DNA from 4 places in the Paenibacillus macerans genome. Region 1 is predicted to be linked to each of the others. Evidence: riboswitches for the same ligand, from Rfam matches in the RefSeq annotation. Region 1 holds a riboswitch; each other region holds the start of a gene.
The links. A riboswitch is a leader RNA that binds a small molecule or an ion and turns the genes downstream of it on or off. The one in region 1 is predicted to bind cyclic di-GMP.
Positions count from the first base shown of each region.

Region 2: another riboswitch for cyclic di-GMP. It lies ahead of DYE26_RS18230 (polysaccharide deacetylase family protein); the one in region 1 lies ahead of DYE26_RS32480 (S-layer homology domain-containing protein).
Region 3: another riboswitch for cyclic di-GMP. It lies ahead of DYE26_RS33165 (hypothetical protein); the one in region 1 lies ahead of DYE26_RS32480 (S-layer homology domain-containing protein).
Region 4: another riboswitch for cyclic di-GMP. It lies ahead of DYE26_RS03060 (transglutaminase-like domain-containing protein); the one in region 1 lies ahead of DYE26_RS32480 (S-layer homology domain-containing protein).

Region 1 covers NZ_UGSI01000002.1:2,063,873-2,071,224, forward strand. The annotation lists gene DYE26_RS32480 (S-layer homology domain-containing protein) at 1-2,542, opposite strand, end outside; cyclic di-GMP riboswitch class I at 2,692-2,784, opposite strand; gene DYE26_RS32485 (hypothetical protein) at 3,086-3,907, shown strand; gene DYE26_RS32490 (AraC family transcriptional regulator) at 4,131-4,994, opposite strand; gene DYE26_RS32495 (L-fucose isomerase) at 5,585-7,352, shown strand, end outside.
Region 2 covers NZ_UGSI01000001.1:4,039,419-4,046,770, reverse strand. The annotation lists gene DYE26_RS18235 (NCS2 family permease) at 1-1,269, shown strand, start outside; cyclic di-GMP riboswitch class I at 1,784-1,899, shown strand; gene DYE26_RS18230 (polysaccharide deacetylase family protein) at 1,972-3,468, shown strand; gene DYE26_RS18225 (nucleotide sugar dehydrogenase) at 3,529-4,851, shown strand; gene DYE26_RS18220 (glycosyltransferase family 2 protein) at 4,879-6,834, shown strand; gene DYE26_RS18215 (polysaccharide deacetylase family protein) at 6,837-7,352, shown strand, end outside.
Region 3 covers NZ_UGSI01000001.1:3,584,035-3,591,386, forward strand. The annotation lists gene DYE26_RS16160 (ABC transporter ATP-binding protein) at 272-1,429, opposite strand; gene DYE26_RS16165 (ABC transporter permease) at 1,576-2,367, opposite strand; gene DYE26_RS16170 (ABC transporter permease) at 2,571-3,347, opposite strand; cyclic di-GMP riboswitch class I at 3,565-3,645, shown strand; gene DYE26_RS33165 (hypothetical protein) at 3,659-4,027, shown strand; gene DYE26_RS16175 (PAS domain-containing sensor histidine kinase) at 4,035-5,102, opposite strand; gene DYE26_RS16180 (sugar phosphate nucleotidyltransferase) at 5,136-6,524, opposite strand; gene DYE26_RS16185 (response regulator transcription factor) at 6,651-7,343, shown strand; gene DYE26_RS16190 (hypothetical protein) at 7,348-7,352, opposite strand, start outside.
Region 4 covers NZ_UGSI01000001.1:652,825-660,176, reverse strand. The annotation lists gene DYE26_RS03075 (collagen binding domain-containing protein) at 1-766, opposite strand, end outside; gene DYE26_RS03070 (hypothetical protein) at 935-1,405, opposite strand; gene DYE26_RS03065 (response regulator) at 1,579-2,718, opposite strand; gene DYE26_RS03060 (transglutaminase-like domain-containing protein) at 2,850-3,656, opposite strand; cyclic di-GMP riboswitch class I at 3,673-3,755, opposite strand; gene DYE26_RS03055 (MFS transporter) at 3,862-5,244, opposite strand; gene DYE26_RS03050 (LysR family transcriptional regulator) at 5,371-6,261, shown strand; gene splB (spore photoproduct lyase) at 6,300-7,325, opposite strand; gene DYE26_RS03040 (transcriptional regulator SplA domain-containing protein) at 7,322-7,352, opposite strand, start outside.

The DNA of each region.
Region 1 (7,352 bases):
TGTACGGCACTTCATAAGCGTGCGGTTTGTAAACCGCCCCCGTAACGGTGTCTGTGTAATTTTCGGCCGTCAGGGTAATTTTTTCGCCTACTTTGCCCGAACGCTCAGTTGGATTGAGCAAGTCTTTACCTGTCTGTTGATCCACGTATCTGACGGTCAGAGTCCTGCTGTCATCCGGTTCGGTGGCATTGGCTGTGTAGTAGAAGATATGCGGAGCATTCTCCACGCCAAGCTCATAGTTGAAGCTTGGCTCCACCGGGGTGTAGCCCGGGATGCCGATCGCTTTGAGCTCGAGCGTTTGCCCGGTCACGCCTTCAACCGTAGTTGGGTCAGCGAGTTTCTTGTTGGTGCCTTGCTCGAGGTACTGCACTTCTACGCTTTGCTTATGGGCGACGTAGTAGAAGGTGTACTCGTTACTGCCTTCGGCTTTAACCACGTACTCGGCAGTTTTGTTTTCCGGAGTGTAGCCCGGAATTTCGGCTGCTTCGAGAGTTACGGTTTTGCCGGTGTGTCCCGTCACAGTGCGAGGTTCGATCAGTTCATTCCCCAATTCCTTCTCCACGAACTTCACTGTAACGGTTTGTTCGCTCGGTGTGTAGTAGAAGATATGCGGAGCATTCTCCACGCCAAGCTTATAGTTGAAGCTTGGCTCCACCGGGGTGTAGCCCGGGATGCCGATCGCTTTGAGCTCGAGTGTTTGCCCGGTCACGCCTTCAACCGTAGTTGGGTCAGCGAGTTTCTTGTTGGTGCCTTGCTCGAGGTACTGTACTTCTACGCTTTGCTTATTAGCGACGTAGTAGAAGGTGTACTCGTTACTGCCTTCGGCTTTAACCACGTACTCGGCAGTTTTGTTTTCCGGAGTGTAGCCCGGAATTTCGACAGCCGTTAGAGTTACTTTTTGCCCAGCGACACCTTTTACCGTAGTTGATTGAGCGAGTTCCTTTTCTGTTCCCTGCTCCAAATAATGAACGGTAACTGTCCGTTCAACCGCTTCCTCATAACCAAACCAAACTGTCGGTGTCGGATTGGTAGCGGTAAGCCGGATGCTAACAGGATTTTCTCCTACCTTCAACTGATACCCGGCAATGTTTTTGGCCGATACGGAATATTCCGCAGCCCCGATCGGCAAAGCCTCATTCCCGTTTTGATCCTTGTAATACTCGCTATAAAGCAATTCCGCGAATTCCGGTCCTTCCACTTCAACGCCTTCGGCATTGACAGGCTTGCCGCTCGCATTGACTTTATAGCCCTTCATGAGGATGGAACCGTTGCCGATGCTTACTTTCGGCACCTCAAAATCCTTCGAAACTTTCTCGCCCGTAACATTCGTATATTCGATTGTCGTTTTGCCGTTCGTAGGATAGAGGACATTAGAAACGGGGTTTTTGGATTGGTCCAAGACCACTTTGTAAGTTAATGAAGCAGGTTCACCTTCGGCGATATTGCCGACGTCCCAAGTAAATGTCTCGGTTGCAGCGTTCCAAGTTACCGTACCTTGCGATGCGGAATAATCCTGAGGACTGACTTGTGCGCCTTGTTTCTTGAGATTGAACATGTCTCCCATCGGATCAACGACTTTGGCATTTTGAGCCGCATAGGAAATCTTTCCGGCCATTTCGCGGAAAATCGTGTTCAATTCATCGCTGTTGGCAGGGAAGTAGCCTTCGCTTTGAATGTCTTTTAACACATTTATCGCGTTGCTGTTGTTTGAAACTTCCAAGCCTACCGAAAAGATCTTGAGCCCTGCATCTTTGGCGATTTTTGCTTCGGAAATGGTACCGATGCCGTTATCCTTGACTTGATAATTGTTGATGTTGTAGGTGTCGTTTTTACAGTTAAAACCAAAGATATTACAATCATAGTTTTTAAAAGTAAAATCTGCACCTGTCCCAAGGGTTTTTCCGTAATCAAAACTCGTAATCGAAAAGTTGTTGCTGCTGTTAGGCCAGTTGAATCCTTCAGCATGTGTTCCCTTGAAGCTGAATGTTGGTTCACCGTCGCTTAACAACACGATTATTTTGTTTTGCGCGATACTGTTCGCCAACAGGTCGCTAGCTTTCTTCAAGCCCGCCTGGATATTCGTTCCGCCGGTCGGTTCAATACCTTCTATGGCATTTTTCAAAGCGTTCTTATTGCCAGCACCTTTAAAACCTGAGATAAGGGTAGAGGATTTATTAAATGAGACCACAGCGATTTGGGTGGAAGAGTTTGGTAACAGCAAATTATCCACAAATTTCTTTGCGGCATCTTTAGCGTTATCCATCTTCGATGGTGTAAACCATCCACTTCGCTGGTCCATGCTCCCCGACTTATCGATGACCAGCACGATGTCCGAGCTGGTCCGGACGTTTTTTCCTTCAGCCTTGAGCGTAATTTCCCACTCGCCAGGGCTCCCTGTAGGTTGGGCGGTTTTGCTCAATTGAATGGCTCCGGGATTCGGCCAGACGGGGTCCCCCGAACTTGCGCCGAAGACGGACAGGGGACTGGCAAAAAGCGAAAACATGCAAATCCAGGACAATATTATTTTTAACCCGCGTTTCATTGGTTCCTCCTCATTTTTTCATAGAATTCCTCCCTTTCAGGCACTAATTTTCTACCCTCCTTGCTTTGGGTATTTTATATATCTCACGGAAAAATCCGTTGAGAACGAGGGGAAAATAAAAAAGGCTGCATAAACAATAGTATTCATTGTTATGCAGCCGGACGGTCATTAATTCGCTTTTCGAATTGTTAGACTCCAAGGCTTTGCGACCTAATCTTTCGATTAGTGTGCCGAATATTCGATTATAGTTAAAAAGACCTGGATGTAGTAAAATATTACTAATATCCTATCAAACAATTTCAATATATTTCAAAAAAAAGCACTTGTCAACAATGTAATAGATAAAAAAGTCACAGTATAGATGATCCGAGCTTCCATACTATATTTTTTCGGATATTATCGTTTAAAAAGACAAAAGTACTCCTCTTTTCCAATTGTTAAATAATTTCAAACATTAAATAGCAGAAATGACACAGAATTAGTGCAATATTGTTATACAATAAAAGAAGCGCATGAAATTTTGGTTAAAGGAGCTCAAATGTATTGAACAAAAAGGCACTCCAGTTTGTAATAGGTTTCATGATTTGTTCGGTGATTCTATCGGCTTGCGGGAATATAACAAGCGCGCCTGCTTCCACGGAAAAAACAAAAACAGAAGTTACTCAAACGAAAAATGAAACCAGCCCTGCAACTGATAATAGTAAGGGATCTCAAAAAACAATCAGTCTCGATGTCGATGGCGAGATTTATAAGGTGGCAGTAAAAGACGAAAATGCGGAGAAATATACCTTTGCCGTTAAAACACCCAAAGGAATGGTTTGGATTCCTGCGCCAACGCTAGAGCAGCGTCCTGAAACGGAAAGTTATCCAGAGTACTATCCTACCGAGCCTTTTAGTATATATCTAAGTAATGCAAAAGATAATACGCTGGATATCAACACATCGACGAAACTTCTAACCCTACCCCTTAAAGATGGCGAAGCCGATGTCGTAGTTGATGACTTATTTGCCGTAAACGATACGATTTTATATCATACCGTTTCCGATTTTCGTGGTGGTTCGCAGCCTCTAAGACAACAATTATGGGCAATGAATGTTAATGATCCAAGCAGCAACAAGGTCATCGAAGAATTTCATGCCTCTGGAGGCAGATTTTATCATTATACAGTAGATAATTCGGAAGGTTTGTACGTGGGCGTTTACACTACGCCAGGCAATCCGGATGGGAGTTACACCAATGAAGCATTTGTCTATAACACCAAAACCGGTCAGAAAGAGATACTTAGGGATTTCGAATTCGATAGCGGGGAAATTCAATTTACTTATGAAGGAAAAAAACATTTATACGAACTGACAATAAAGTAAAAGCCCGAAAGTGCGGCGTGAATATTCACGCCGCACTTTCGGGCTTTTACATTTGAGCCACCTGTTTCGAGGAGTTTCGACGAAAATCGCCTGCACTTTTGCAGTTCGTAGCAGTTCGTACACCGCTCTTGGCTCTTCTTTTCCCCGTTATCCCCCATACCCAACGTAAGAGAACAACCATTATACAGTTTGGCGCGCCGCTACTTTAGCGACTCCCGCTGCTTTAGCGCCCGGTACGTTTTTGCTTTTCCGCGTCCCGGTAGGCGCTGGGCGATTGGCCGGTCACTTTTTTGAACAGCATGGAAAAATACTTGTCATTCCCATACCCGACACGGGAGGCGATTTCATGGATTGCTGCGTCGCTGCCCGCAAGCAGGCGTTTGGCCTCTTCGATGCGGCGGGTGATCAGGTAGTTGACGGGCGAATCGCCCAGTTCCTTTTTGAACAGGTGGGATAAATAATGCTGGCTGACGTACAGCGTGTCGGCGATTTCTTTTAACGTGATGCTGCGGGTGTAGTTTTTATCGATAAATTGCTTGGTCCGGACCGTGATTTCGTTTTTGTCCTTGAGCGGGTCAAACGGATGTTTGACGTCGACGATCCGGTACAAGAGCGTAATGAGCGACATCAGCAGGTTGTTGCTGAGCGTTTCGTAGCCCAGTACCTGCGAATCGCACTCCTGCAGCATTTCCGACAGGCAGCTTTCCACTTTGTAGGCGTATTTTTCGCATGGAATGACCGGCTCCACGTACGCGGGAAGCAGTTGCCCTTGGGGGACGCCTTCGATATGCACGTTACTTACGCCGCAGTAAATCAATTTGAACGGTTCCGGACTCAGCGAGCGTTCCTCGTGCGGTACGCCGGCGTTGTATACGGCCACGTCCCCGGGGCGAACCTCGTACGTTTTGCCCGCGATCCGGAATTCTCCGGCGCCTTCAACAATATAAATAATTTCGCAAAAATCATGGATCTGCGGCGGGGCGTAAAATCGGCGCTCATCGACGACTTGGCCGGCGAACAGCAGCTCGGGCGTTTTTTTGAAGCGAAAACGATCGCTTTTGCGATGCGGAATTTCGATTTTTGGCACGCTAGAGTTCCTCCCCACGATCGGATGGATACGCCTATTATATCCCAAGCGGGTGAGGTTGGAAAAAAAGCTGGACCTCAGGTTTCACATTTCAACAAGCCGATCTGATCGGGAGGCGGTTTCAGGTTTTCGCGGCCTGCCTGGCCGGACGTTCTGATTGGAAATCTCCAATGGAATCGGAAATAAAGTGGGGATGCGGCGGTTTGATTGGATTTTTCCAATAGATGAATCCCAGCATGGCGCAATACAGACGTTTCGAGCGAAATCTATTGGATATTTCCAATGAGAGGAAAAAAAGGCGTTTCGATATCCGGCAATCTATTGGATTTTTCCAATAAGGGGTGTAGTAACTCTGACGGGCTGAGAAGATCACTGGTGTACAGTACGCGAAATTCACGCCTGCATAGGCTTCATGTTTTCAATGGATGCGCTATTTGGAAGCTATGTCTGGGCGGATGAACGGGGCTTGCGGGAGAGGTTCACTTTTTTGCGGTTTTGTGCTGCGAATAAGGCAATATAGTAGGTTCACGAAGCTGGTTAGCTCATTTTAAAATGAGACCATATTCCAAGGCCAAGGAGGCAGGACAGGTATGGTTGAAAACGATTACAGATGGAGAAACGGATTTCCGAAAATCGGCATTCGCCCGACGATTGACGGCAGACGGCGAGGAGTCCGCGAATCGCTTGAGGAACAGACGATGAACCTGGCCAAGGCGGTTGCGCGCCTGCTCAGCGCCGAGCTGCGTTATCCGAACGGCCGGCCGGTGGAATGCGTCATTGCCGACACATGTATCGGCGGAGTAGCGGAAGCGGCCGCCGCGGCAAAAAAATTCAAGCAGGCCGAAGTCGGCCTATCGATCACGGTGACCCCTTGCTGGTGTTATGGCACGGAAACGATGGATACCGACCCGCTGATTCCGAAAGCGGTGTGGGGCTTTAACGGCACCGGGCGGCCGGGGGCGGTCTATCTGGCGGCGGTCTTGTCCGCGCACGCGCAAAAAGGGCTGCCGGCGTTCGGCATTTACGGAGAAGACGTGCAGGACGAAGGCGACGACCGGATTCCGGACGATGTGCAGGAGAAGCTGCTGCGTTTTGCCCGCGGCGGGCTGGCGGCGGCGATGATGCGTGATCAGGCCTATCTGTCGATGGGATCGGTGTCGATGGGCATCGCGGGCTCGATGGTGAACGACTCCTTTTTCCAGGAATATCTGGGCATGCGGAACGAATACGTTGACATGAGCGAATTTACGCGCCGGATCGAAGAGGAGATTTTTGACCCCGAGGAATACAAGCGGGCGCTGGACTGGGTGAAAAACAACTGCCAGGAAGGGCCGGACAACAACCCGGCGCATCTGCAAACGTCCCGCGAGCGCAAGGATCGGGAATGGGAAACGGTCGTCAAAATGACGCTGATCGCGCGCGATCTGATGATCGGCAATCCGCGCCTGGCCGAACTGGGCTTTGAGGAGGAAGCGCAGGGTCATCATGCGATCGCCTCCGGATTCCAGGGGCAGCGCCAGTGGACGGATCATTTTCCGAACGGGGATTTTATGGAGACGCTGCTGAATTCGTCGTTTGATTGGAACGGAACGCGTTCTCCTTATGTAGTGGCCACGGAAAACGACAGCTTAAACGGCGTCGGCATGCTGTTCGGGTACCTGCTGACCAATACGGCGCAGATTTTTGCCGACGTGCGCACGTACTGGAGCCCTTCCTCCGTGGAGCGGGTGACCGGCTATAAGCTGGAAGGCCGCGCGGCGGGCGGCATTTTGCATTTGATCAATTCGGGCTCGGCGGCGCTGGACGGCACCGGCGAACAGACGAAAAACGGCGCGCCCGCGATCAAACCGTACTGGGAAATCAGCGCGGAAGAAGTCGAACGCATGCTCAAAGCAACGCAGTGGCGCCCGGCTTCGGTGGAATATTTTCGCGGCGGCGGGTTCTCGACCGATTATTTGACCCGCGGCGGCATGCCGATGACGATGGCGCGGCTCAATCTGGTGAAGGGGCTCGGCCCGGTGCTGCAAATCGCCGAAGGTTACTCGGTCGATCTGCCGGAACACGTACACGATACGCTGGATCAGCGGACCGACCCGACCTGGCCGTCGACCTGGTTCGCCCCGATCCTGACCGGCAGCGGCGCGTTCACCAGCGTCTACGATGTCATGGACCATTGGGGCGCCAATCACGGCGTGATCAGCTACGGGCACATCGGCGCCGACTTGATCACACTGGCTTCGATCCTGCGTATCCCCGTCAGCATGCACAACGTGCCGAAGGAGAAAATCTTCCGCCCGCGCGCCTGGGGCCTGTTCGGCACCGAAGACGCGGAAAGCGCCGATTTCCGCGCCTGCACGG
Region 2 (7,352 bases), on a different contig from region 1:
AACACGATCTTTTTGGGACCCGGCGGAGCGGGCATTCCGGTGGAAGGGGTATTTTTCGCCACCACGATTGGCGCCGGGCTGATCACGATTCTTATGGGATTGTTCGTCAACATTCCGATCGCGCTGGCACCGGGCATGGGGCTGAACGCTTACTTCATGACCGTGGTGCTTAGTTCGGGTGGAGCTATTACTTGGCAGGCGGCGCTCGGCGCGGTATTTATTTCCGGTATCATTTTTCTGATTCTGACGGTGACGAAGGTTCGCCAGCTGCTGCTGGTTGCCGTGCCGCAGAGCATTAAAGCGGCCATCACGGTCGGCATCGGCCTGTTTGTGGCCAGCCTTGGTTTGAAGATGAGCAACCTGATCGGCGCTAATCTGTCGGGGGTAACGGATACGTCCGCCACGGTTCCCGGCAGCAGCATCAACTTCACGCTGGGCGATTTCGTCCATAGCCCCGATGTTCAATTAACGTTGATCGGCTTGATCCTGATTGCCATTTTGATGTCGCTGCGGGTTAAAGGAGCGCTGTTGATCGGGATTATCGCCACCACCATTATCGGTATTCCGATGGGCGTTACTAACGTTTCCGGACTTTCCGGCGCCAGCTGGCTGCCCGCTTTTGACAATCTTGCGGTGGGCAAGCTCGATCTGGGTGCGGCTTTGCATCTGGGTCTGTTTGAAATTGTTTTTGTATTCACGTTCGTTGAATTGTTTGATACGTTCGGCACTTTGGTCGGTACGGCTACCCGCGCCGGCTTGATGAAAAACAAAGAAGAAGGCGAGAAAAAAATCGGCAAGGCGATGCTGGTGGATGCGGTTGGCGTCAGCGCGGGCGCATTTCTTGGCACCAGCACGATCACTTCCTATGTAGAGAGCACCGCTGGTGTGGCCGAAGGCGGACGCACCGGGCTCACTTCGGTAACGACGGGGATCTTGTTCCTCCTGGCGCTGTTCATCGCGCCGCTGGCCGGTGTTGTGCCGAGCGCGGCAACGGCTCCGGCGCTGATTATCGTCGGCGTGCTGATGATCGGCCAGGTCAAATCGATCGAATGGGATGACTTCCTGCATGCCTTCCCGGCGTTCTTGACGATCGTATTGATGCCTTTCACCGGAAGCATCGCCAACGGGATCGCCGCCGGTTTGGTCTCTTACGTCATTCTGGGGGGCTTCAACAACCTGTTCACCAAAAACAAAGTCAAAATTCATTGGCTGATGTGGGTGCTGGCCGTGCTCGTATTGGCCCGCTATATTTTCCTTGGCACCGAATAATTTAATGAAAACCGGATCGACCAACAAGGGTGTCCCTCTCCGTTAGGAGCAGGCGCCCTTGTTTTAGTTCTAACCGCCGCCGACTGGAACGATAAACCGCCTACCCTTCAAAATAACGACACTTTATGTACTTATTATCCGAGCCCCAACGTGTTCGTCTCCATTAGCGGCATTTTATGTACTTATTTTCCTATGAATGGTCCAGAACATGGGCATTTCTTTGCGACGGGGGAAAATAACGACATAAATTACCTCTATTTCTCCCAAATGAACGGATATCGCCGGAATAGCAACATTTTTTGCCCTTATTTTTCTGCTGGATTATCCCGGAGCAATACAAAAGAGCACCGCAGGCTTATCGGCGCGCTTCTTTAAGCTCCATTTCTAGGCTATTTGACATGGAAAGAAATGGGCCCCCACTCCTGAATATTTTTTTGTGAATCCGCTTTTTTTCATAAACTATGGATTGATTTCCAGCCGGAGTCGATTATAATAAATTTAAATAATTAAAATTCTAAACCAAAGGCAAACTATTCGAAAGGATAGGACGCAAAGTTTGGAGTCTAAAGCGTGCGCAAGCCGTGGTGGGAATTGCGGTGCAAGCTGCGCTATGATTGTCCGGCCGCCATGTAAGTATGGCGGTCTTTTTATTTTGAAGATTTTGATTGGAAAAAAATTACTTTTACAAAAGAAGGTGAACTAATGATTTCGATGGCAGGAAACGGCGCCCGGTCGATTCGAATCGGATTAGCCACAGCTCTGCTTGCGTTTTGGGCGGCCGGCTGCAGCGGGGCCAGTCCGCAGGCGGACAACGGGAATGGGGCCTCCCCCATGTCCGGGGCGCAGACCGCTTCATTGCAGCAGCAGCCGATTGCCCGTTATACGGGGGAACCGAGCAAAACATTGTCTTTTGTCTATACGGCCAAAAAGGAGCTTTCCCTAACGTTCGACGGTTTGGGCGATCGCGAGACGATCGAGCGTTTATTGGATGAACTGGACAAGCATCATATCAAAGCGACGTTTTTTGTCCCGGGCATGCGGGCGGCCGAAGAGCCGGATTTGGTCAAGGAACTAACCAGCCGCGGCCACGAGGTGGAGAACAATACGTTGACGCGCGCCGACTTGACGACCTTAAGCTATGAAGAAATCTATAAAGAAATCAACCGTACCAACGGCTTGATTGCCGACGCGACAGGCAAGCAGCCGCAGTTCGTCCGGACCCGGGGGGCCCGTATGAGCGAAGACGTTCGCCTGGTGGCGGCGCAAACCGGACTAAAAGCCGTCGTTTCCTACAACATCAATCCGAAGGACAGCGACATGCAAAGCGCCAAGGAAATCGGCGATTACATACGGAGGTACATTAGCCGCGGCGGCATTATCGCGCTAAATACGGACGTGAATCCCGAGGTGGTTTCCTCCATTTCCTATATTGCGGATGCGGCGAAAGAAGTAGGCTATAAGTTGGTGCCGCTCGCAAAGCTGGTGCGTGACGGCGGCGAGCGGAAGCCGCTGGAGCAAATCCCGGGATACGATGCCGCCCGGATCAATCCCGATTACGAGCAGGCGGACTATAATCTGATCTATAACGCCAGCGATATCGCCAAATGGAACCCGCACGGCAAGAAGGTCGTCGCCCTGACCTTTGACGATTGGGGCAGCGATTTGACCGTCACCCGTCTGTTGAAGATCCTAGAGGATCATGACGTCAAAGCGACCTTTTTTCTGCGGGCCAACGGCGTAGAGAACAATCCGAACCTGGCCAGAGCTATCGTCGAAGAGGGTCACCTTGTGGCGAATCATACCTACAGCCATCCCGTGATTACGCAAATCCCGCCCGACGAGCTGCAGGAAGAAGTGGTCAAGGCGCACCGCATCATCACCGAAGCGATTCAGCAGCAGCCGGCGATGCTGTTCAGGCCTCCGACCGGGGAGATCAACAAGGAGACGGCCAAGGTGATCGCGGCCACGGGGTATAAGACGCTCGCTTTGTACGATGTGACCACCCTGGATTGGAATTCCGACCATGACGCTCAGTACATTTTAAACGGGGTGCTGAAGCAGACGACTAACGGCAGCGTTATTTTGCTGCATATGCTTGACGGCCTCCATACGCTGGAAGCCTTGCCGAAGGTAATCGACCAGTTGAAGCAGCGGGGTTATTCCTTTGTGCTTCTGGACGAGCTGTACGGGATGAAATAAGGAACGAACGCTTGCTCGGCATCTTTGGATACTCATCGGGAAATGAATGGGGTTGAACTTATGGATTTGAATCAACTATATGAGAACATTGTAAAGCGGACGGCCAAACTGGCTGTCGTCGGACTAGGGTACGTAGGTTTGCCGCTAGCGGTCGCGTTTGCCCGCAAGGCTGACGTCATCGGGTTTGACGTGAGTCCCCGGAAAATCGCCGATTACCTTGCGGGGAAAGATCCGACCGGCGATGTCGGGGACGCGGCGATCAAGGCGAGCTCGATTGACTTTACCTCGGATGAGGCGAGGCTGGGGGAGGCTTCCTTTTACATCCTGGCCGTGCCTACGCCGGTTCAAAACGATAAAGTGCCCGACCTTACTTATGTCAAGAACGCCAGCGCGATGGTCGGGAAACATTTGCGCCCCGGTTCGGTCGTTGTCTACGAGTCGACGGTTTATCCCGGCGTCACCGAGGAAGTGTGCGTTCCGATCCTGGAGGCGGAGTCGGGGCTTACATGCGGGGTCGACTTTAAAGTCGGCTATTCCCCCGAACGAATCAATCCGGGCGATCAGGTTCACCGGCTCGAGAACATCGTGAAAATCGTTTCCGGCATGGATGAGCAGACGCTTGGTCTTGTGGCGCAGGTTTACGAGCTGGTGATCGAGGCGGGGGTTTACCGGGCCGAAAGTATCCGTGTGGCCGAGGCGGCCAAGGTGATCGAAAACGCCCAACGCGACATCAATATCGCTTTTATGAACGAACTATCCATGCTGTTTCACCGGATGGGAATCGACACGAAAGCGGTGCTGGCCGCGGCGGGAACCAAATGGAATTTTCTCAAATTCACCCCAGGGCTGGTCGGCGGCCATTGCATTGGCATCGATCCTTACTATTTAACTTATAAAGCGGAAGATGCGGGGTACCATTCGAAAATCATTTCCGCGGGGCGGCGCATCAACGACGGGATGGGCAAATATGTCGCCCGCAGCATCGTAAAGCTGCTGATGCGCCTGCGGAAAGATTTGTCGGATGTGAAAGTCGGTATCCTCGGCCTGGCCTACAAGGAGGATTGCCCCGATTTTCGCAACACGAAGGTCACGGATATTATCGCAGAGCTGAAGGAATATGATATCCAGCCGCTTGTCTGCGATCCGCTGGTGGACCCGCGGCTCGTGTATGAAGAGCATGGATTGGAGCTGGCGCAGCTGCCCGATTTGCGTGATTTGAACGTGGTGGTGCTGGCCGTCCCTCACAGGGAATTTCTAAACATGGCTCGTGAGGATTACGACCGGTTGTTCGGGGCGGACAAGAGCAAGGTGTTTTTCGATATTAAAGCCGTGTTCGATAAATCCGAATTCGAAGCTTCGGGTTATCATTACTGGAGCCTGTAAAGGGCCCATCTTAAAGGTTAAGGGGCAATGAACTTGAGGAAAAAGAACAAAGCACAACAAAAGCCGGTTGAAGTTCTCTCCACGCCCAAGGCGGATCGGCGGCTGCTTGCCCATGTCCCCGATCCGGAGAACATCCGCAAAGCGTCGGACCGCAGAGGCATGTTGCGCTCAAAGGACGATGGGCCCGGTGAATCCGCCGATCATGGCGACAATAAGATGCCCCGTCTGCTCAGCTTGCGCTATGAGGCTGATTTTCCCGTCTCGCTGCTGCCCGTGGGAGCCGATAAGAAAGGGAAAAAGGCGGACGCAAAGTCCCAAATAAGCGGCATGGCCGCGGACATTTCTTCAACGGGGATTCTGGTGGAACTGGAATCGGAGAGGGCCGAAACATGCCGTGAAGGCGATGTGTTCGAGCTGCGCTTTAACATTCCGCCGGGGACGATGCCGGAGGGTTTTGAGTCGAAGGTAAAAATAAAAGCATCGGTCGTTCGCAGGTTTACCCGTGACACGCCGGACGGGGAGAAGCCGATGGCGGCGCTTGCTTTTGAAAGCAACCTTTACAATTACTTTCAGAAACGGCGTTGGGGCTATTCCGTGTATACGGCCAGCGGCTTGCTGTTTGTCGCTATGACGATTATTTTGCTGATGCGCGCCGAAAGCATCATCTATTTCAAATACAACATTCTGCTTTATTTATACAGTCTAACGGCGGCCATATTTTTGCTGACGCGGTATTTTTTCGGGGCTTTGTACCGCAACGTGCCGGTCAATCCGGATTATACGCCGGGCGTGACGATCATTATCCCTTGTTTTAACGAAGAGCAATGGATTCAGCGCACCGTGCTCAGCTGCATCAATCAGGAGTATCCGATCGACAAGCTGGAAGTGATCGTTGTGGACGACCGTTCAACCGACGGATCGGTGGAGCGGATCAACGAGATCGTCGAGCGCCTGCATAAGGAAGCGGAGCGGTTTGACATTCGGAATCGCCTCAGACTGGTTGTCTTGCCGGAGAACGGAGGCAAGCGGGTCGCTTTGGTCAAAGGCGTGGAGATGGCCAAACATGATTTGGTCGTGTTCGTGGATTCGGACAGCTTTTTGGAGCCGGACGCCATCCTTCACCTCGTGCAGCCGTTTCAAGATCCGAAAATGGGCGGGGTGGCCGGCCGGACGGACGTGGAAAACAAATATACGAATTCGATTACCAAGCTGCAGACGGTTCGCTATTATATCGCGTTTCGCATCATGAAAGCGGCGGAATCCTGGTTCGACAGCGTTACCTGTCTATCCGGTCCGCTGTCATGTTATCGGAAAGAGCTGGTGCTCAAATACGCGGACGCCTGGTTGAATCAGAAATTTCTTGGCCAGCCGGCCACGTTCGGCGATGACCGCAGCATGACCAACTTCATACTTCGCTCCCATCGGACGGGGTACCAGGACAACGCGATTTGTTCCACTATCGTGCCGTCCAAGCTGGACGTCTTCCTGAAGCAGCAGATGCGCTGGAAGCGCTCCTGGCTGCGGGAGTCGCTGCGCGCCGGGACGTTCATCTGGCGTAAAGAACCGTTCATGGCGCTGTTTTTTTACATAGGCCTGATCGTTCCGATCGCCGCTCCGATCGTTGTGTTGTACAATCTCGTGTATGTGCCGCTCGTTTACGGCGTTTTTCCGGGCACATTTTTGATGGGACTTATATTGATGGCTTTATTGATGAGCTTTGCGCATCTGTTGTTCCGTAAAAGCAAACTTTGGATTTTCGGCTTGGTATTCTGTGTTTTTTACGAACTGGTGCTGCTTTGGCAAATGCCGGTCGCCTGGGTCACGTTCTGGAAATCCACCTGGGGTACGCGGGAAACGCCGCAGGATGTTGAGGCCAGAGCCAAAAAAGAAAGCCGCAAAGCGAACAAACGGAGAAGATCACTTTTTAAAAATCTTTTTAATGATTCCCACAAGGACAAGGGTTCATACAGTGAGGTTGACTGACTATGGGAAAAAACAAGCCGCGCAAGGCGCTTGATGTCGGACGCAAAGAGCGGAACAAAGCGGTCAAATCGGCCGTTCAATTTGTGGTGCTGGCTATGGTGCTGGTGCTGTTGGTGCATGCCGTGGCGGGAATCCACCGTTACCGGGAGCCGGACAAAGCGGCTTGGCAGCAAACGCGGGGATTTATCGCCTTGTCCTATTATGGAGTGGATCGAACCGGAACGCGCGGTCTGATCGCCAAAAGCCGTCTGGACGAGCAACTGCAAATTTTGCGGCAAAACGGGTATGTCACGGTTTCGCAGCAGGATATTCTTGATTTTTACGAGCACGGCAAGCCGCTGCCCCAAAGGGCAGTGTATCTAAGCTTTGAGGACGGACGCAGCGATTCCGCCTTGTTCGCCCAGCCCCTGCTGGAAAAATACAATTATAAAGCGACGATGCTTTCCTACGCCGACCGGCTGGACGTCGTGGACCCGAAATTTCTGGCGGGACCGGAGCTGCTTAAGCTGACGCGCAAA
Region 3 (7,352 bases), on a different contig from region 1:
AAAGCAGCATGCAGGGATACCAAGACGCTTATTTTGTCAAGCACTGATCTCGGCTTTAGGCCTTTAAAAAGATCTTTTTTCGTAAAATAGCAGCTGCAACAACCGTTAGATTCTCAGCAGGTGTAATATCGGCTCGAAAACTTAGCAATTGCGGGAAATCTGAAAAGTATCGGAGCAAACACTAGTGTAATCTGTAGCATGCAACGGATACAGCGGACCTTATTAGCCCTTTTAGCTCGTTTTGCCACTGCCAGCAGCAGCTCAGCGATACCTACGACGCCGAAAAGCTGCGGATAACCTCCTCGAAATCGGGCTCCTCCATGTCGACGTCGTCGATTTCTCCCCAGCCGCCAAGCTCCCGGATGATCTCCATGGTCCCGATCTCGCGCCGGTCGGCTTCGATGACGACCGTGTTCTCCTCTATGCCTGTGACGCGAAACGGCAGGCCGGACGGGGCGAACGTGGCCCGAACGGCCTGCGGACCCGCCGTCGCCCGAACGAATCCGGCCGAGGCAGCGCCATCCGGGGAACCTGCAACATGCCGTACCTCGAACCCTTCCTCCTGGTTCCCGGCAACATGCCGCGCCTTGATCCCTTCCCCCGGGTTCGAGGCAACATGTCGCGCCTCTCTCCATCCCTCCGGCATCCGAAACACGCCCCGGAACTTTACGCGGATGACCGTCGGCAAGCCGATCATGTCCCGCAGCGCGCGGATCGTCCCGTCATAGGCGAGCTGCCCGTGATTAATCACCATCACGCGGCTGCAGAGCTGCTCGATATCGTCCATGTCGTGCGTGGTAAGCAGGATCGTTTTCCCGAATTCCTTGTTCAAGGTTTGCAAAAACTGGCGGATGTTGCGTTTGGCGTGCACGTCAAGGCCGATCGTCGGTTCGTCGAGGAACAGCAAATCCGGATCGTGCAGCATGGCGGCCGCAATGTCCGCCCGCATCCGCTGGCCCAGCGACAGCTTGCGCACCGGCGTCATCCAAAATTCGTGCAGGTCCAGCAGCTCGGCAAACCGGTCCAGGCGCTCCCGTTTTTCCGCCGGGCTTACGCCGTACATTTCCGCTAGGATGTCGTAGGAATCCTTCACGGGCAAATCCCACCACAGCTGGCTGCGTTGTCCGAACACGACACCCAACCTGCGAACGGCCCGCCGCCGGTCGCGATGGGGATTGAGGCCGCCGATCATAACCGTGCCTGAGGTCGGATGCAAAATGCCGGTGAGCATCTTGATCGTCGTCGACTTACCTGCGCCGTTGGGACCGATATAACCGACAAACTCCCCGCGCTCGATGTTGAAGCTGATGCCCCGGACCGCCTCTTTCAGCCGGTATTCCCGCGAAAACAGCGTACGCAGGCCGGACAGCTTTCCCTCCCGCACGACGGGTGTTTTGAACTCCTTATATAAATGGCTGGCTTCGATCATAAGCCGCTCCTCCTTTTCGTCCTGTATGCCTTCGCTTACCCTTACGCAGCATGCCTTCACTGACTTATACACAGCATGCCTTCACTTACTCGTACGCACTAGCTTCCTTGTACTTACGGCCTTCCGTTCTTACTCTCCCTGTGCGCTTAGCTTCCTGTGCTTTGATATTTCGTGATGCCGAACAGCCAGAACCGCAGGCTTGCGGCTAAGCATACCGCCGCCGCCCCCGCCGTCGCCGCAAGGATCCACGGCCCCCATTCGCCCCGTAAAATATAGAGCGAAGGTACATAATTCACAAAGCCGACCGGGATCACGAACAAAAATAGCGAGGACATCCACTTCGGATACAGGGTGAGCGGGTATCGCGCCGCCGTTTGAGCGGCATCCTCGGTGAAGTTTTGCAGTTCGCTGATGCGGGTCGTCCAGAAACCGAGCGTAGCCGTAGCAAGTCCGATAGAAAACAAAATGACCGCGCCGGTAACGATAATGAATAGCGTAAACGGTACTGCAATCCAGCCGACTTGTCCGCTATGCGTCATCGCGCCGAGCGACCAGCACAGGATGAAACCGCCCTGCAGCAGTTCGCCGGGCATCAGCCGGAAGTTCTGCGGCATTAAAGCGAGCAGCACCGGCATCGGCCGCGTCAATAGCTGGTCGAGCTCTCCGCCGACCAGGTATTTTTCCAGATGGTGCACCTCCTCGGCAAACGTGCGGTACAGCGTCCTGGACAACGTCATCACCGCAAACAAATACCCGATCTCGTAAACCGACCAGCCCTGTATTACGCCGAACTTGTCCAGAACGATCGCGATCATCAGAAATTCGGAAATCTGGATCAACGCGGCCAGCACCGTACCCAGCACAAAATTGAATTTGTACTGCATCCGGCTTTTTATGCTCGTACGGATCAGCAGCCGGTACAGGTTCAGCCAAGACATCGGCTTCGCGCCAGCGGACCGGGCCGGGCCGGCAGTGACCTTCGAAAATCGTCCGCCGCTGCCGCTAATGTCATCGTACATTTCGTGCGTGCCGTCTATGCCGCTCATAGGCTTCTGCCCGCTCTTAGACTTCCGCCCGTTCTTTGGCTTCCGCCCTCTCCCAGGCTTTTGCCCGTTCTCAGCGCCAGGCCCCTTCCTCTCGTTCATCCGCCCTGCACCTCCACTTTCCGCCGCAGCAGCCGGGTTGCCAGCAAGCAGCAAGCAGTCATCAGGACGCACCAAAGCAGCGTTCCCCATAAGGCGGAGCCGCTTCCGTTTCCAAGATAAATCGTTGTGGGAACATAGAGCAGGTAAGGGTAAGGCGATAGCCAGGCGAGGTTTTCCAGCGGTCCGGGCAGCCATTCCAACGGGATGAAAAATCCGGCAAGCAAATTGATCAGCGCGCTATTGGCCCAATAGAGCCAGGACGATTCCATCGTCCACAAGGCGCTTACGCCGATCAAATAATTGATGCAGATCGACAGATAGGAGGCCCCGAGCAACCCTAACACGGTGTACAACACGGCGGTCCATTGATTTGGAATTTGCAATGAAAAAATGAAGAAATACAGGAGATAAATCGGGATGGATTTGAAAATGAACTGGTAGGCGATCTGTCCCCATTCCCTGGCCATCGTATGGCTGAACAGATGGACGGGACGCATCAGATCAAGCGCGATTTGCCCGGTCCTGACGGATTGGGGGATGCCGAGCCCGTTCGTGATGAAGCTGGTGATCCAGAGACACGCCTGGGTGAAGGCGATATAATTCACCATTCCCTGCGTTCCGTACTCTCCCAGCGGGTGGTCCTTCCCCAACCCGATCCAGATGCACGCATACATAAATCCGAACATCGCGCTCGCGAGGTTGTGCACCATATGGGCTCCGCGGTACTGCAAATTGCGGGCATAGGCTTTGGAAGCCAGCGTGAAATAAAGCATCCGGTTAAACACCTCCGATAAGCTTATTTAGAGGGGGGGTCCCCCCTCATAGACGGGCAGACCCGTCCACTTCAGTCAAGGCGATTTTGCAAGAAGGGTATTATCATACCTTAATATTCCAAGAGTGGCAAGAGAAATTTTGCGCACCCGGATTACCAGGAAATGGATTGCATGTTTTATGGAATCGTGATACGATGTTTTTTGTGAAAAAAGCGGCTACGATAAACGGCAAACCTGTCGAAAGGCAGCGACGCAAAGCTAAAGGGCCTTCCCGCAAGGATGGCAGCCAGCTACCGAACAGAAGGCTTTTTTTGTTTTTTTATATGTATATTAATTTAAGTAGGCTCAACCTAGAAAACAGGTATTCGACAGTCGGCTGCTGGAGCGCACCAAACGCCGGTCTTCAAAATAGCGGTAATTTATGTGCTTATTATCCGGAGCCGGGCATGTTCATCCCCATTAGCGGCATCTTTGTTCCTTATTCGCTTGTGAAGGGCCCAGAACGCGGGCGTTTCCTTGCGACTGAAGACAATAGCGGCATAAATCGTCTCTATTTCTCTCAAATTGACGGATATCGCCGGAATAGCGGCATTTTTTGCCCTTATGTTTTGCGCTTTTCGCAGGAGTTTCTCATGATCGTTTGGTCAAGCGCCGTTTTGGGTTTTTGTGCTATAAAATAGGAAACGCTTAATCCAAATGAACGGGTTTTGGCATACGCAAGCAGAATGTACTTCCTTGCCCTACTTCCGAGGTTAACGTAATCGTCCCCCCGTGGTCTGTTGCAATTTTTTTGACGATATAAAGGCCCACGCCGCTGCCCTTAATTTGACGGGAACCCGAATTGCCGGCTCGATAAAATTTATCGAACAGCCGCGCATGCATCTCCGCGGGAATTCCTATTCCGTAATCCGTAACCTCGATGATATAATAGTCTGCTTCTTCCGCGATTCGGATGAGTACTAATGGTTTGCCGGGAGAATATTTAATCGCATTGCTGATTAAATTGTCAAAAACTTGAGACATTCTAAACCGGTCCGCGTAGATGAAAGCGTCTTCAACCTCGGAATCCACCTCGATAAGATGCGATGATTTCAAATTCCACCGTTCGGTCACTTCGTGAATGAGTTCAATCAGCGGTACATAAGTTTTATGATAGTTATACCCTCCCGATTCCAGCCGCTCACTGTCCAAAACATCCTCAAGCAGATGGGACAACCGGTTTCCTTCCGCAAAAATGATTTCCATGTAACGCCGCCTGTTCTCCGCGGAAATATCGTACTGCATCAACATTTCCACATAGCCCAGCAGCGTCGTCAGAGGTGTCCTTAATTCGTGGGAGACCACGCTGATCATTTCGCGTCTCTGCGGATCGGCCGCCTCTTCTTCGCCGCATTCCCGAAATACCAATAAATACCCGTAACACGCCGTTTGCGCGGTATCCAATACCGGGCTTACATAAAACGAGAACAAACGCCTAGGTCCTTGGGCATATGGGAACTTCCCCTGATTTCCGTTCACCTCTCCTTTTCGAAACGCTTGTATGGTCTTGGTCAGCTTATGGTCCTCCTGCTGAATGTTCGCATCCATAGCTTTGGTAAAAGCCGTAATATCCTGCCCCGTCATCTCTTCCAAGCCGAACAAATCTTTGAGCCTGCGGTTCATAAACACGATCGTCCCCCTAGTGTCGCATTTAAGGATACCTTCCTGAAATGATTCCAAGTAGTACGTATCGATGTCCTGTTGTTCCTCAGCCATGTTTTCTCTCATTCGCCAACCGCTTGTCCGGTTTTACCGCCTGGCCGGCACCTCATGGTTTTGCTCTTCCCCCTTTCCCTCCTTCGCCATCCAAGGATCGGCATAACGGATCATGTCGCTGTCTTCGATTTTTCGGCCGATTTGCAGTTCGATCAACTCCAGATCGCTGTACGCCAACAGCGCATGTTTCATGCCGGGCTCAACGACAACAACGCTTCCCGCCTCTACGGGAAACGTTTGGCCGTCAATGCACGCTTCGCCCGCGCCGGCAATCACGATCCAGATTTCTTTGCGCCGCCCATGTTCATGATAACCGATAAAACGGCCTGCGGAAATCACGGCCCGGTTGGTCAACGATTCCGTTTCGCCCGCGCGTCTTGCGGTCAACACCGTCTTCCGGCCCCACCCGGTTTCTTTAAAACGGGGGGTGATTTCGACTTGAGCCACCATATCTTTAATGCCGGCCGACGCTTCCCGGTCGGTGACCAGAATACCGTCCGGTCCCGCGGCCACGACAATGTTGGGCACTCTCCATACGCCCACGGGGATATCCAGCTCATTGACAATCCGGGAGCCGGATGAATCCGGACAGACATAACCGCTCCCGCTGACCTGCTGCTCCATTTCTTCCGAAAGCGAATTCCATGTGCCGATATCCTTCCAGCGGCCTTGATAAGGAACGGCTACAATGCGCTTCGTTCGTTCCACCACCTCGATGTCGAAGCTTTGGCGCGGAAGCAGCTTATACATGCCGAGCAGCTCATCGTAATCCGCCGGCAGGCCCCTTTGCTTAAGCGCATCAAGCAGAAATCCAAGCCGAAACACGAACACTCCGCAGTTCCATAAGGCGCCCTCGTCAATCAACGTTTGGGCCCTAGCCGCGGAAGGCTTTTCCACAAACGCTCGCACCCGCAAGCTTCCGTCCGCTTCGGCCGGCTGCTGCGTCACAATATAACCGAATTTATCCGCAGGCGCGTCGGGAGCCACGCCCAAAAGCGCCAGATCGGCGCCAGCGTCCGCCAACACGCCGGGCAGTTTGCCCAAGGCTTGAAAAAAGGAATCCTCCGCATAGCCATCGACCGGCATAACCCCTACGGTTTCGTCAGGACCGCAGCCTTCCTTGCTGTGCAAGTAGGCGGAGGCCAGACTAATGGCCGGAAAGGTATCCCTGCGCTCTGGTTCCTCGAGAATCGGCGCCAGATCGCCGACCTGCCCTTGAATCAGCTCCCTTTGTCCGAGGCCGGCCGAGAACAACAACGCCTCCCCTAGCCCCGCGCCGGAAAGCTGGCGGCAAACCCGCTGCAGCATGCTTTCCGCTTTCCCCTCATGCCGCAGCACGGGCAAAAACTGCTTCGGGCGGTTCGTGTTCGACAAAGGCCATAGCCGTTTCCCCGCACCGCCTGACAATAAAATTAGACGCATTTTTTCTCCCACCTTTAAATTGATGATTGTCACATTATTTCAAATATTAATCATTTTTGTAATTTTGTATATTGCAAATATTAATTTTTCCTTTATTATTTCATAGAATAGGAGGGTGACTTATGAATGAGTACCAAAGTACTACTTGTTGATGATGAGAAAAATCTAACCGACATGATCGCTCTCTTCCTTGAAGAGAACGGGTATCAGGTGAATAGCTTCTATCATTCCCGGGAAGCGATGCAAATGCTGAAGCAAGATGAGCCCGATGTGATCATCATCGACTTGATGCTGCCCGGGATGGACGGCAACGAGCTGGTCCGGGCGCTTCACGCCCATACTTCCGCACCGATTCTGATGATTTCGGCCAACACCCTGCTTGATGAACGGATTCACGCGCTCGAAAACGGGGCGGACGACTTTCTGTGCAAGCCGTTCAGCCTGAAGGAGCTGGACGCCAGAATCAAAGCGCTGCTCAGAAGATCGCAGGCCGCCCGCGAATCGCCGGGCGCCTCGCCCGTTACGGCCAAAAAGGGCGAAATCGCCGTAAACGAGTACAGACGCTGCTTATTTGTAAACGGCGAAGAGATCGAAGTGACGAATATTGAATTTGAAATTATGAAGCAGTTGGCCAGTTCCCCCGGCAAGGTCTTCACCCGCAACGAACTGCTCGACCGGATTAAGGGCAGCGATCGCGCCTACTTGGACCGCACCATCGATGTGCATATTTCCAGCTTGCGCAAAAAAATCGAACCCGACCCGAAAAATCCCCGTCACATTCTGACTGTATGGGGAGCCGGGTACAAGTACGCCTTATAAGGTTTTACG
Region 4 (7,352 bases), on a different contig from region 1:
CATCCAGCTTCAGTCCCGGCGGAATCTGGTCGGATACTTTCGCATTGTCGATCTTGTCGAGCGAGGTATTGACGTCGATCGTCCAGGTGATGGATTTGTCCTTGTCGGCAATCCCGGTCTTTTTCAGGAGCGATCCGTCCTTCGGCGCGAGCTTGATCACAGCATTCTGCTCTCCGCCCTGAATCGGGAAAGAAATCGGCACATCCGCTCTGCCCTTGATCTCTTCGCTAAGCACCGTATTAACCTTAAAGGTGCCCCAGACTCTCGAATTGTCGACGTTTTCGTTGAACACGATCTTCACATCGCCGTTCGTGCCAACCGTGAAATCGGCGATTGAACTGCCGTCGTCGATCGTCAACTTGCCGTTTACCTCGTTGAAAATTTTAAACTCCTTAGGGATTTTGAATTCAAATGTGCTGCCGTTTGTGTAGCCATGTCCATCCGGCAGCTCCCATTCGTATTCGATGCTGACGGCGTCTCCCAACTTGGAACGCTGCTGATTGGCGGGATTGTAAACCGCGTCGATTACCGTCCCCTTCGCATCCTTAACTAGGACTCCCTTAATGATGCTGTCTGCATTTTCGGCCGCAGCCGCAGCCGCACCTGCAGGGGCAGCCAGTCCATACGTAGCATCGGTCGCACTGTACGCAGCCTCTCCGCCGGAAGCTTCATCCGGATTTGCGCTGACCTGCGCCGCTCCCATACCAAAGACGCCTTGGAAGAACAACGCGCCGGCCATGAGTAAAGCCATCCATTTTTTCTTCATGCTTTTAGAGCACTCCCTCCTTATCTCAAATGTGTTCATTTATAATATCTTAATTTTTTTCCAATTCCCTCCTCGTCCGGTTTATGTAATTGGGCGACGCTTTCATCTTAATTCGTCGTTCTGAACAAATTCTCAACAAATTATAAAAAAATTCAACAAAAATTATGATTATTTTAATAGCTCCCGCAGTTCTATTGTGAAAGTTGTCTGATCCCCTGCTTCAAAACCCAACGTATAAAACGCAAAGAAATTTTTTTTCTTTACGGCCTCCACCAGCCAGTGGCAAAAATCGCTAACTTCGTCGGTTTCCCGGCTTCGGCCGTCCCGATAGACTACCTGGGGGTAAACGAACCTCAGCTTGAACTCGCCGCGCCACTCAAAACGAAAAAAATTTCTGCCCTTCCGGCGTTGCAGCGAAAAATGATAGTCCCGCTCCCGCTCTTGCAATAGATAAAACTGACCGTTGCAAAAAAATACAGGGCCATGCCGCGTGGCTACGATCCCTACCCGGTTCCCCCGGTAATCCATATAGAAACCCCTGCTCCGTTTCCTTTTATCTTGTTTCGTCAATTCGATCTCCGTAAGCGAGGGCAGTTCCACCCCCCGTGAATCGTCCCTGAAATGGCCGACTACATTCATCTCCAAAAAACTCCCTTAATTGCGAACGTTGCGAAAAGGCCGCAGAAAATTCGACTGAAATGGTTCATTCGGAGTATACGCGCAAGATCTATACAAATTCTGAACAAAAAAACCGGCCAACGGCCGGTCAAGATTGCTTGTTCTATGATAAAAAAACGCCGGAAGCGGGCGGCTTAACGTGCCTGCCCCGCTTTCTCCGTAAATTGTCCATACCATTCCGTTATGTAGTGGCTGGGCTCCACGTTCAGTTCCTCCTTCAGTACGGCTGCGAGTTCGCGGTACTGACGGTGCACCATGGCAAAGTTCTGCTGCAGTGCGTATATTTTCATGAGGGCAAAATAAGGCGCCTCTTCCTGGGGATGAAGGGTGCGGATGTTGTGATAGTAAGCTCCCGCCTTCTCCCAAAGCTCTTGCCCGAGGTACCAATCGGCGATCGCCAGCGAAGTGTGAAGCCAAATGGCCTTGAGCCGCTGGCGCTCGCTTTCCGTCCACCAGTAATCGTATTCCTGCAGATAATCTCCGGTGTAGATTTTCATCGTCTCCAAATATGCGTCCAGCGAATCGCCGGACACGGGCGGCAGCGCAGCCAGCTTGGCCTCCCATTCGTCGATATCCAAGCGGACCTGATGGGTATTCAGGATGTAACCCTCCATCGTATTCACAATTTGAAAATGGTCTCCGTAAGGCTTAAGTGTTTTCCGAATATGGTACACGGACGTATATAATTGCGAGTTGACCTTGTCCGTCTCGTATTCCGGCCATAAGACATCGATCAAAGTAGACTTTCGGACCAACCTTCCCCGGTGCTGCAAGAGATAGAGAAACAACTCCTGCGCCTTCGTCGTGCGCCACTGCAGGAGGGTCGGCTGTCCATGCCGCGCCTCCACCTTTACCTGTTTGAACAAGCATATTTTGATATCCTGTTCGGAACCGGCGACTTGCTCCTGTCCCGCTTTCAGCCGCTCCTGAATCCGATCCACGGTTTTGGCCAGGCGCTCGGCTCTGATCGGCTTGAGCACATAATCCAGAGCGTTTAACTCAAAGGCTTTTATGGCATATTCATCATACGCCGTGACAAAAACGATATGTATCTCCGGTCTTGCTTCCAAAATCCGTTCCGCCAGTTCAATACCGTTGATTTCCGGCAGGCTGATGTCCAAAAACAGCACATCCACACGTTCTTGGAGAATTTCGCCCATCCCCTTGACGGGGTCGGTAAATTTCCCGACAACCTCCACGTCGGCAAGCTTCAGCAATAACCGTTCCATATAATTCAAGGCCAGTTGTTCATCATCCACAAGTATTACTCTCATAAGAGCCAGACTCCCCCGCTTGGATACTCTTCCCCTTTATAAGAAGATTAGCATATCCCGCCCAAACAAAGAAGCCTTGAACAGTCGTTCAAGGCTCTTTTTTTTCCTATTCGTCTTATTATTGAACTGGCTTAGTATAACTTGTCCGCCTTATATTTCGAAGCATCTTTGATCATTGTAAAAGCGGTCGTCGTTCCATTCCAGCCGGCATCGGCCGTCGTGTCGATAACCACCCAGCGTCCGTTTATATAAACTTCATTCCAGGCGTGATATGTTTTTACATAGTCGGAAGATCCCATCGCCAGCTTGGCCGGAACCCCAACGCTGCGCAGCATCCCCGCAAACAGGGAGGAAAAGCCGTAGCAGGTGTCCTTCTTGGCAGTCAAGGTACGCTCGATATTCGGCAGGTAATTCGATGTAGCGGTAAACGCCAGGCTGTCGTCGTATTTGATGGTGCGGATGATGTAATTATAAATGGCCTTCACTTTATCTTCATCGGCAGCCGCATCTTTCGTCAGCTCCGCCGCCTTCTTTGCCGCCAGACCGTCTATATTCCAATTCACATTTTGCGTCGAACTCAGATAGACCGGCGTCTCATCCTGCAAATCAAGCTTCACCGTATCCTTCTGCACAAGGCGGTACGTAGTCCCTTTAATCTGTTCCAACAGGCTGATCGTGTAATCCCCGTTGCCCATTTGCAGCGGGAACGTCTCTCCTTGGGCACCGTAGGTCAGATTATAGGTATACTTATTGTTCCCTTTCTCGATCACCAGCTTGGTCTTGACATTCAGCTTCACGTCGTAATGAATGGTCACCGCTCCCTGAGACAGGTTGTCCTTATTGAGCCAGCCCTCAAGTTCGGCCGCCCGCGCCCCTGTCCCGCCGAAACCGGCAAACAAAAGTACAAGGGTCAACGTTGCAAACATCAATTTACGCATAAAAAATAAAACCTCCTTCGGTAACTGGCTGCCAGTAAAAAATTTACAGGCCCTGTAGCTTTGCGTCCCTGCCTTTCGACAGGTTTGCCATTATCGTGTAAAGTTTTATGTCCTTCTCTATCTCTATCGGAAGCGTTGGCGTCATTTATTAGCCCAATAAGACGAAAAAATCTAAAATTTTTAGTATTTTTTTGCGACTTTAGCCTCAGTTGATAGACGAACTTTGCAGACGGGGCCGTTCATTTCGCAAAAAGTAAAAATAATAAAAAAGTACCATAATCATCTCCAAAGCTGCGAGAATGAGATAGATATTACTGTAAACACCGGAATTCGCAAACAGGTTTAACGGGTTCCAATGCACGCTGCCGCCTTGATCCACAGCCTTGCTGTAGACGCCGGCCGCCACCGCGCCGGAAAGAAAGTTCGACATCGACAACAGCCCCATGCCAACCCCGGTCTGTTCCTTGGCCAGCGTCCGCGATATCGTGCCTGTCAAGGCAATTTGCATAAACATCTGTCCGACGTTGCCAAGGATCAATAATATTGCAATGATGGGGACCGCCGCTCCCGCGAAGATCGAGATCAGGGTAAAGCAAACCAGCAGCAGCATGGACGCGCTGCAAAACACAAACGGGTTGCCCTTGGCATCCGCCAGCTTGCCTCCAGCTCTGCCCAGAACAGCCGACACCGCCGCCCCCGGAACCATAGCGAAGCCAATCCAGCCCGAGGCAAGCCCGTTGACATCCGCCAGCAGCTGCGGCGTCAAGAACGGGAGCGCGTAACCGATCCCCATCGCCAGTATGGCTATGAGCAGCCCCAGGGAATAACTTCTGTTGCGGAAAAGCTGCGGATCCACGAACGGGTGAGCCGCAGTCCGGTTGCGGATAAAAAACAACAAGAACAGGAGCAGGCTGCCCAGATAGAAGGTAATTCGGCCGTAAGTAACGCCCAGCAGCAGCAACGCAACCGCACCGCCCAGCAGACCGGCCCCCAGCCAATCGACTTTGGCGTATTTGGGCGCCTGCTCGCTTAAATAACGGCGGTAAAACGGCAAGGTGACAAGCATCAGCATCGGAATGCAAAACAGCCAACGCCAATCGACCAGACTGACGATTAGCGCCGAGACGACCGGTCCGATCGCCCCCCCGACAGCCAGTCCGGTTGCCGTGATGCCGAGCGCGTATCCGCGGCGTTCGGGCGGAAAGTGGCGGACGGGAATGATCATCGCCGCCGCCGGAATGACCGCCGCTCCCGCCGCCTGCAAAACCCGCCCGGCCAGCACCATCCAAAACGCCTGGGCGGCAAGCCCGGCGAGCGAGCCCAGACAAAACACGGCCAAGCCAAACGTGATTAAATTTTTGAACCTGAATACGTCGGCCAATTTCCCGTAGATGACCGATCCGATCGCATAGATCAGCATATAAATGGTGGATACCCAGCTGACCTGCGCCACGGATAATTGGAACTCGTTTTTAATTTCCGGCAGCACGATATTAAACATCGTAGCGCTCATCGACGAGAGCACCATCGTAAACGCCAAAATACGGATCAGCTTTTCGGCTGAATCGCCCTCTGCCTGCTTTCTCATAACAAATCATGCCCCCTCAAAAACCTTTGTTATGAGATATTTTATATTTGCATATTGATAATTAAAAATATATATTTAATTATAAAATCATATACTACAGTATATTAATAGAAAGGAACGAACGGTATGGAATTGCTGCAGCTGCAATATTTTCAGACGGTCGCCCGCTTGGAGCATATGACAAAAGCCGCGCAGGAGCTTCATATCGCCCAGCCCGCGCTGAGCAAAACGATCGCCCGCCTGGAACAGGATTTGGGCGTGCCGCTGTTTGACCGGCAGAGCCGGCAAATCCGGCTCAACCACTTCGGCAGAGCGTTTTTGAAAAAGGTGAATCTCGCGTTGAACGTGCTTGAGGAAGGTCGGAAGGAAGTCGCCGATCTGGCGGGAACCGAACGGGGAAGCATTCATCTGGCGACGAACAACCTGGGCCGGATTACTTCCGCTATAAGCGCCTACCGGACTGAGCATCCGGAAGTGAATTTCCGCATTTTGCAAACGCCGCCCGCTTCCATGGAGGAGTTGGTAAATTTGCTGGAAAACGGCGAGGTGGATCTGTGTTTTACCGCCGCTTCCATCGATCATCCGGATATCCGCGAGCAGCCGGTGCTGGACGCCGAGGTGTTTTTGGCGGTGCCGCCCGGCCATCCCTTGGAACGGCGCAGCAGCATCCGACTGGAGGAGGTGGCGGCCGAGCCTTTCATCGAATATAAAACCGGCCATCCGTTCCGGAAAATAAACGCGTCATTTTGCCGCGAAGCGGGCATTTCGCCGAACATCGTCTGCGAGGTGGACGAACCGTCCGCTTTGGGCAGCCTGGTGCAGGCCGGACTTGGCGTAGCTTTTATGCCCGCATGCCGCAAAGACGAGACGCCGCCTTATAAAATGCTGCGCCTCGAAACCCCCGTATGCCGGCGCGTCTTCCGGATCGCCTGGCTGGAGCGGCGGTATCTTCCCAAAGCCGCCCGCAGCTTCGGCCGGTTTTTGGCCGAATATTACGCGGAGCTTCAGGCGCCGTAAGCTGCAGCGCCATCCTCCGGCGTCCGGCGGGCCGCCGGTCAAGTAAAATACTCCAGCTTCGCCTTTGGAAAAAAATCTTTCATATAACCGAACAGATGCGTTTTCAAATCCTCCTCTTCCTCTTTCGGATAGATATATTTGCCGATGCCGTATTTGCCCCATTTGTATCTGCGTTTTTCTTCATCCAGTTCCAGCTTGGTCATCGGGTAATTTTTCTCGATCACCCGTTTGGCCGGTTTTGTGAAGCGGTGCTGAATGAATTCAAACGTAAGGTCCTCTTTCGCCTTGGCCGGCAGTTCGGCATCCAGCCGTTCGAACATATGGCGGTACCCGTCCTCCCATCCTTCGTGAATGTAAATGGGCGCGACGATAAAGCCAAGCGGATATCCGGCCCGGGCCACCTTCCCCGCGGCTTCGATTCTTTGCTCCAAAGGCGAGGTGCCCGGTTCGAAGTTTTTAATGATGTAATCGGCGTTGACGCTGAACCGGAACCGTGTTTTTCCGTTATGCCTCGCATCCAGCAAATGATCGACATGATGAAACTTCGTGACGAACCGCAGCTTGCCGTACTCGGACTGTCCAAAGTGCTCGATCGCCCGCCTTAGCGTATGGGTCAGATGGTCGATGCCGACGATATCCGAAGTGCAGGAAGCTTCAAAACGGGTGTATTCCGGGGCGCGTTCGGCCATATACCGGTCGGCGGCGTCCAAAATCTCCTCCACGTTGACATAAGTGCGGATATACGGCTTGCTCCCCATCGTCGTTTGCAAGTAACAGTAATGGCAATGCCCCATGCATCCGGTGGCAAAAGGGATGGCGTACTCCGCCGAAGGTTTGGATGTGTCGAATTTCAGCGTTTTGCGAATGCCGACGACCAGCGTGGACTTGGCCACCCGGTATTTTTGCAGATCGCTTTCGCCCGGCAGGTTTCTGACCTGGTTGTGGGAAGTCGTGTACCGGATGTCGAGATCCATGTCCTTGAATTTGTCATACAGCGTTTGACCGAGCGGATAATCCAGCGCGTCCGGCTCAAAGTAAACGAGCTTGGGAACAAACGGCTTCATTCCAGGCCCCCCTCGGCGGCGTCCCCG